Regions from separate parts of the Pseudomonas sp. GL_093 genome, predicted to be linked through region 2. Evidence: predicted binding sites of a transcription regulator. Region 2 holds the regulator's gene; the other holds the start of a gene.
The links. Region 2 encodes sigma-54, which starts transcription at its own class of promoters, with help from an activator protein. Its sites were predicted from a motif close to ANTGGCATNNANNTTGCTNT; they were not measured.

Region 1 (4,056 bases), 2.0 Mb from region 2:
TGATTTCTTCAAGGCTGGTGATGCCTTGCATGGCCTTGAGCAGGCCCGACGTACGCAGGTCATTGAAACCGTCCTTACGCATCTGGATGTCGATTTCCAGTGAGTTGCCTTCGGCCATGATCAGCCGTTGCAGGTCCGGGGTATTTTTCACCACTTCATAAATCCCGACTCGCCCTTTGTAACCGTTGTTGCAGTGATCGCAACCGACTGGCTCATAGATCGTAAATGAGCCGATCCGTTCCTCGGGGAAGCCTTCCTTGAGCAGCGCCTCCCGGGGAATCTCGATGGGTTTCTTGCAATGGCTGCATAGCTTGCGCGCCAGGCGCTGGGCAATGATCAGGCTGATCGAGGTGGCAATGTTGAAACCCGGAATGCCCATGTTGTGCAGGCGAGTCAGGGTTTCGGCGGCGCTGTTGGTGTGCAGGGTCGACAGCACCAGGTGACCGGTCTGGGCGGCTTTGATGGCGATTTCGGCGGTTTCGAGGTCGCGGATTTCGCCGACCATAATCACGTCCGGGTCCTGACGCAAAAACGAGCGCAACGCTTGGGCGAAGTCCATTCCCTGCTTGGGATTGACGTTGACCTGGTTGATGCCTTCCATGTTGATCTCCACCGGGTCTTCGGCGGTGGAGATGTTGATGTCCACGGTGTTGAGAATGTTCAGCCCGGTGTAGAGCGACACGGTCTTGCCCGAGCCGGTGGGCCCGGTCACCAGAATCATCCCCTGTGGCTGCTTGAGTGCGGCCATGTACAGGTCTTTCTGGTCGGGCTCATAGCCGAGGGCGTCGATGCCCATTTGGGCGCTGGATGGGTCGAGGATCCGGATCACCACTTTCTCGCCCCAAAGGGTCGGCAGGGTATTGACCCGAAAGTCGATGGATTTGCTCTTCGACAGGCGCATCTTGATCCGCCCGTCCTGGGGCCGGCGCCGTTCGGAGATGTCGAGGCTGGCCATGACTTTCAGTCGCGAGGCGATGCGGTTGGCCAGTTGAATCGGCGGCTTGGCGACTTCACGCAGCATGCCGTCGGTGCGCATCCTCACGCGGTAGGTTTTTTCGTAGGGCTCGAAATGCAGGTCGGAAGAGCCGCTCTTGATCGCGTCGAGCAACATCTTGTGGACGAAGCGCACCACGGGTGCGTCATCGGCATCCTGGCCGGCGATGGCGTCTTGCTTGTTGTCATCGATTGACTCGATGTCCACACCATCGAGGTCAACGTCGGCCATGTCTTCCAGGCCGGTGCCTTGGGTATCGAAGAATTTCTCGATGGCGTCGCTGAGCTTGTCTTCCTCCACCAGGATGGCTTCGGTATTCAGCCCAGTGCTGAACTGGATGTCATTGATGGCTTGATGATTGGTCGGGTCGGAAACGCCCACGAACAACTTGTTGCCGCGCCGCCAGAGGGGCAGGGCGTGGTGCTGACGGACCAGTTTCTCGCTGACCAGCCCTTTGGGTTGTGTTTCCTTGTCCAGGCAACTGAGATCAAGCAGCGTCATGCCGAAGTGCTCCGAAGCGATCTCGGCGACCTGGCGACTCTTCACCAGTTTGTTCTGCACCAGATAACTGACCAGGGAGATTTTGTTGCGTTGGGCTTGCTGATACGCCTGTTGCGCGCTTTTGTCAGTGAGCAGCTCGGCCAGGACCAATTGCTTGGCCAGACCGCTAAGGGCGATGTCATTCATTGGGATTCCAAGCGCAGACAGTTCATGACTTATAGCCTAGTCAAGCGGAGGAACCAAACCAGCGGCGTTCAGGTGACAAAAAGTGTCAGATAGTGCGGATTCTGGGGGTAGGAAAAGGTTTTTTGTCGATCGCACGCCCCGCCAACACGGGGCGAAGGGTTTGGCATGGGCTGTGCTGCGGCTAGTTCAGATCATGAGATTTCGACTCATGCATGGAGCTTGTCTATGAATACTCAGAAAGGTTTTACGCTTATCGAGCTGTTGATCGTGGTGGCGATCATCGGGATTCTGGCGACGTTTGCCATTCCGGCTTACTCGAAGTATCAGGCGCGGGCGAAGATGACGGCGGGTGCAGCCGAAATTTCGGCGCTCAAGGTGAATTTTGAGGACGCGGTCAACTCGGGTACTGCGGCCCCGACTGTAGCCACTTTTGCTCCAAATGCCGCCAATTCGCAGAATTGCACGATTACTGCCGTTGCTGGCGGTACAGGCATTCTCTGCACAGTGAAAACCCCGCCAGCGATTATTGCTGGTGCGACTGTGACTCTGACTCGAGACCCCGTTAATGGTTGGTCATGCGCCACCAGCGTCGGTGCCGATTTCGCGCCAGCAGGTTGCACACACCCGTAATTTGTAACGCGGTTAAAGCGGTTTGAAGTGCCTCTGTCGACAGACAGGGGCATTTTTTGAAGTGCGTATCAGACTCAAGTACAAAAAACCCGATAATTCATGGCCTTAGGCCCATGCCCAAAACCCGCAACTTGCATGTAGAAAAAATCAAAGTCATGCAATTTGCATGATTCCGAAAATTAGCAATTTTCATAACATATTGATTTATATGGAGTTATTGCCTGTCTCAAACTTGGCACAGCGTTCGCACTATCTCCAGTAACCCTGCTGACAAGACACGCAGCAGACTTTATGAAAAACAGGAGTTACTCGTATGAAGAAGTTCGCTATCGCTGCCGCTACTGCTACCGCGTTGACCCTGACCATGGCCAACGTCGCATTTGCACAGACCACCCAAGCCACCCAGGCTCCGATGACTCTGGCGGCGGGTGAAGTCACCAAAGCCAAAGAAGCTACTTCCGATACCTGGATTACTACCAAAGTTAAAAGTGACCTGGTAACCGAGAAAGGCATTCCTGGCACCGACATCAAAGTCGAAACCAATAAAGGCGTCGTGTCCCTGTCGTCCACCGTTGCGGTGACTGACGCTCAGAAAGCCACCGCTGTGGCGATCACCAAGAAAATCAAAGGCGTCAAAGCGGTCTCCGCTGACGGCCTGAAAGCCGAGTAAGGCAAGACTTCTCGCCTGGACTGGGAGAAGGCGCGGCAGACGGGCCGAGCAATACGTCTGCCGCCCCAGGAGAGTTCATGCGAAAGGCCATAAGGATGTGGCCATTACAGGCCCCGGACATTCGTGTCAGGGGCCTGTTCTATTTGTGAGCGACGCAAAACAAAATGTGGGAGCGAGCTTGCTCGCGATTGCTGGCTAACATTCGACACCTTTGTTGAATGAAAGACCGCTATCGCGAGCAAGCTCGCTCCCACATTTGACTGGGGTCTACATAAGATTGTGGGGGACTCAGTTACCGCGCTTGCTGGTGATCTGCTTCAAACGATTACCTTCAAAGCGCAGATACTGGTACATCCCGCCGTTGGGTCCGTAGGTCCATTCCTCGACTTGAAACTCTTCCCGTCGGTTAGCGCTGCGCTTGTAGCCCAACAGATCACGGCTGACCGGTTCACCGCATTTCTGCAGCACTTCGCTGGACCTGTCCCCGACACTGACCAATTGGCTGCCGCAGCGCAGGGTATCCGCCGCCGAGGCCTGACAGGCAGCCATTGCCAGAGCCAGGCTCATCAGCCATTTCGCGCCCATCACTCGGCGTCCAGATGCAGCGGTGTAACCACCCGACCGTCACTTTCCGCTTCGCCGAGGTTAGCGTCGATGAAGTACACGCGGTCATCGGCCAACTGACCCTTGTCGACCAGATAGTCCTTGATGCTGCTGGCACGTTCCTGACCCAACTGACGCAACAGCACGTCGCTGGAGCTCCAGAACTTGATCACGTCTTCGCGCATTTTTACCGTGCGTTCTTCCTTGCCAAGATCCTTCCACTCGGCGGGCGGCTGCGTCTTCAGGCGCGTGCGATAGATCCCTTCCAGCAGCGGACCTTTCTCCTTATCCGGTACTTCCAGCAGTGAAGCCTGAGCCGGCACCTTGTCACCGCGACGCTGGAGCATTTTGTAGTAGTTGTATTGGTATTCACGTTCCAGACGTTGCTCGGCGATCAGCGGGCCATCGCTGCTGGCGGCCGCCGTGCCTTCGATTTCCAGGCGCAAGGCCGGACGTTCCTTGAGGGCCTGGG
Region 2 (4,056 bases):
GCGCATCGACATGGTGATCCAGCCGAAGAAGAAAACCGACGAGCAAAAGGCCCAGTAATGGCAACTCTGAAAGCTCAGCATCTGGCCAAGAGCTACAAGAGCCGCCAGGTCGTGCGTGACGTCAGCCTGTCGATCGACAGCGGTCAGATCGTCGGCCTGCTGGGTCCCAACGGCGCCGGCAAGACCACCTGCTTTTACATGATTGTCGGTCTGGTACAGGCCGATCAGGGCCGCGTACTGATTGACGACATGGATGTCAGCCACCAGCCTATGCACGGTCGTGCGAAGGCCGGCATCGGCTATCTTCCGCAAGAAGCATCGATCTTCCGCAAACTCTCGGTAGCCGACAACATCATGGCGATCCTCGAGACCCGCAAGGAACTCGACAAGGCCGGTCGTCGCAAAGAGCTGGAAAGCCTGCTGCAGGAATTCCATATCAGCCATATCCGCGACAACCTCGGGATGAGCCTGTCCGGTGGTGAACGCCGCCGTGTGGAAATAGCCCGGGCACTGGCCACCAACCCGAAATTCATCCTGCTCGACGAACCGTTCGCCGGCGTGGACCCGATTTCGGTGGGCGACATCAAACAGATCATCTATCACCTCAAGGCCAAGGGCATTGGTGTGCTGATCACTGACCACAACGTCCGTGAAACCCTGGATATCTGCGAAACCGCCTACATCGTCAACGATGGCCAGCTGATCGCCGAAGGTGACTCTGCCACCATCCTGGCCAACGACCTGGTCAAGGAAGTGTATCTGGGCCATGAGTTCCGCCTGTAAGCACTGAGGTGTCTGGCTGGTTGCCCGGGCGCTTGTCTCGATAAAAAATCAACATTTTTTTATTGTTACAGCGCTCTAGGCAAACGCTGCAGTTTCGGGCATATAATTTGCTTATGTTTGGCGCTCCGGCGCCCTGTAGTGGATGGCGCATGTGCGCCGGCGAATAAGGTGTTAAGCCCCTGCCATGAAACCATCGCTAGTCTTGAGAATGGGCCAGCAGCTGACGATGACACCGCAGCTGCAACAGGCCATCCGCCTGCTCCAATTGTCGACCCTGGACCTGCAACAGGAAATCCAGGAGGCCCTGGAGTCCAATCCGATGCTCGAACGCCAGGAAGAAGGCGACGACTTCGATAACGCCGACCCCTTGGCCGACAAAGCCGAACAGCAACCCAACGTCGACATTCAGGAACCCTCCTACCAGGAAACCGCCCCGACGGTTGATAACCTCGAGGAAGGCGACTGGAACGAACGCATCCCCAACGAACTGCCCGTCGATACTGCGTGGGAAGACGTCTACCAGACCAGCGCCAGCAGCCTGCCCAGCAACGATGATGACGAGTGGGACTTCACCACCCGTACATCGGCCGGCGAAAGCCTGCAAAGCCACCTGCTGTGGCAACTGAATCTGGCACCGATGTCCGACACTGATCGCCTGATCGCCGTGACCCTGATCGACTGCATCAACAATCAGGGCTACCTGGACGAAACCCTCGAGGAGATTCTCGAAGCCTTCGACCCGGAACTGGACATCGAACTGGACGAAATCGAAGCCGTCCTGCACCGCATCCAGCAATTCGAACCCGCTGGCATCGGTGCCCGCAACCTGGGCGAATGCCTGCTGCTGCAATTGCGTCAGTTGCCCGCCAAGACGCCTTGGCTGGTCGAGGCCAAACGCCTGGTCAGCGATTACATCGACCTGCTCGGCAGCCGCGATTACAGCCAGCTGATGCGTCGCATGAAGCTCAAGGAAGACGAACTGCGCCAAGTGATTGAACTGGTGCAGAGCCTCAACCCGCGCCCAGGCTCGCAGATCGAGTCCAGCGAAGCCGAATACGTCGTTCCCGACGTGATCGTACGCAAGGACAACGAGCGCTGGCTGGTCGAGCTGAACCAGGAATCCGTGCCACGACTGCGGGTCAACGCTCAATACGCCGGTTTCGTGCGCCGCGCCGACACCAGCGCCGACAACACCTTCATGCGCAATCAGTTGCAAGAGGCCCGCTGGTTCATCAAGAGCCTGCAAAGCCGCAACGAAACCCTGATGAAAGTAGCCACTCAGATCGTCGAGCATCAGCGCGGTTTTCTTGAATACGGCGACGAAGCCATGAAACCGCTGGTCCTGCATGACATCGCCGAAGCGGTGGGCATGCACGAGTCGACGATTTCACGGGTGACCACGCAGAAATTCATGCATACCCCTCGGGGCATATATGAACTGAAATACTTTTTCTCCAGCCACGTCAGCACCTCCGAGGGCGGTGAATGCTCGTCGACGGCGATCCGCGCGATCATCAAAAAACTGGTTGCCGCGGAAAATCAGAAAAAGCCGTTGAGTGACAGCAAGATCGCTGGTTTACTGGAGGCACAAGGCATTCAGGTGGCTCGCCGCACCGTCGCCAAGTACCGCGAATCCCTCGGGATCGCGCCTTCGAGCGAACGTAAGCGGTTGATGTAGAGCCACGCCACAGCGTTCCAGTGGCAGGCATTTCTGCCTGCCGCTTTATGCACTGGCAACGAAGGAGAAGCTGTATGCAAGTCAACATCAGTGGACACCAACTGGAAGTGACCGAACCTCTTCGCACCTACATCGGCGAAAAACTCGAACGATTAGAGAGGCATTTCGACAAAATCACCAACGTGCAAGTCACGATGACGGTCGAAAAGCTCAAGCAGAAAATCGAAGCCACGCTGCATATTCCCGGCAATGAAGTGGTCGCAAACGCGGAGCATACCGATATGTACGCGGCGATCGACGCACTGACCGACAAGCTGGATAAACAACTCAAAAAGCATAAGGAAAAGACCCAAAGCCTCCTCCAGGGCGCGACCGGTCGTTAACACTCCCAACCCATGATCCGACTTGAAAGCATCCTGACCCCCGGCCGTTCCCTCGTGAACGTGCCGGGCGGCAGTAAAAAGAAAGCCCTTGAGCAAATTGCCAACCTTATCCACAAAGAAGTGCCGGATCTGGAGATGCAAGATGTCTTCGAGGCTCTGATTGCCCGTGAAAAACTCGGCTCAACCGGTTTTGGCAACGGCATCGCCATTCCCCACTGCCGCCTGAAGGGCTGCACCTCGCCCATCAGCGCCCTGATGCACCTTGATGCACCCATTGATTTCGACGCCATCGACGGTGCCCCGGTTGACCTGCTGTTCATTCTGCTGGTCCCGGAAGCCGCTACCGATGCGCACCTGGAGTTACTGCGCCAGATCGCCAGCATGCTCGACCGCAAGGAAGTGCGCGAAAAACTGCGCAGCGCCCCGAGCAATGAAGCCTTGTATCAGGTTGTCCTGGACGAGCAAAACGGTCATTAATCATGCGCTTGATCATCGTCAGTGGCCGCTCCGGCTCAGGTAAAAGTACCGCACTCGATGTTCTCGAGGACAACGGCTACTACTGCATCGACAACCTGCCCGCCGGCCTGCTGCCGGAACTGGCCGAACGCGCGTTGATTCACACCGAACTGGCACAACCGCTGGTTGCCGTATCCATCGATGCGCGCAACTTGCCGAGTCACCTGTCGCGGTTTCCCGAACTACTGGAAGAAGTGCGCAGCCGGCATATCCAGTGTGATGTGCTTTATCTGGACGCCGACGAAGAAACCTTGCTTAAACGTTTCTCGGAAACCCGCCGTCGTCACCCGCTAAGCAATGCCAATCGCTCGCTGGCCGAAGCCATCGACGATGAGACCGCCCTGCTCGGGCCGATTGCCGACCTCGCCGATCTCAAAGTAAACACCACCAACCTGAACCTGTATCAGCTGCGAGACACCATCAAGCTGCGCCTGCTGAACCAGCCGGAACCCGGTACGGCGTTCCTGGTGGAGTCTTTCGGCTTCAAGCGTGGCATGCCGGTGGACGCTGATCTGGTGTTCGACGTGCGCTGCCTGCCGAACCCTTACTGGAAGCCAGAGTTGCGCGATCAGTCCGGGCTCGACCAACCGGTTGCCGAGTACCTGGCGGCACAGCCGGACGTCGAAGAGATGTTCCAGGACATATCCACCTACTTGTTCAAGTGGCTACCACGCTTTGCCGCCAGCAACCGCGCTT

Region 1: the regulator sigma-54 is predicted to act here: its motif matches at 1,841-1,860, upstream of AC3IUE_RS27790 (pilin).

The regions. Positions count from the first base shown of each region.
Region 1 covers NZ_CM174448.1:6,028,997-6,033,052, reverse strand. The annotation lists gene pilB (type IV-A pilus assembly ATPase PilB) at 1-1,681, opposite strand, end outside; gene AC3IUE_RS27790 (pilin) at 1,907-2,311, shown strand; gene AC3IUE_RS27785 (BON domain-containing protein) at 2,625-2,981, shown strand; gene AC3IUE_RS27780 (DUF2845 domain-containing protein) at 3,270-3,566, opposite strand; gene AC3IUE_RS27775 (DUF748 domain-containing protein) at 3,566-4,056, opposite strand, start outside.
Region 2 covers NZ_CM174448.1:1,004,389-1,008,444, reverse strand. The annotation lists gene lptA (lipopolysaccharide transport periplasmic protein LptA) at 1-58, shown strand, start outside; gene lptB (LPS export ABC transporter ATP-binding protein) at 58-783, shown strand; gene AC3IUE_RS04395 (RNA polymerase factor sigma-54) at 968-2,461, shown strand; gene hpf (ribosome hibernation-promoting factor, HPF/YfiA family) at 2,536-2,844, shown strand; gene ptsN (PTS IIA-like nitrogen regulatory protein PtsN) at 2,857-3,321, shown strand; gene rapZ (RNase adapter RapZ) at 3,324-4,056, shown strand, end outside.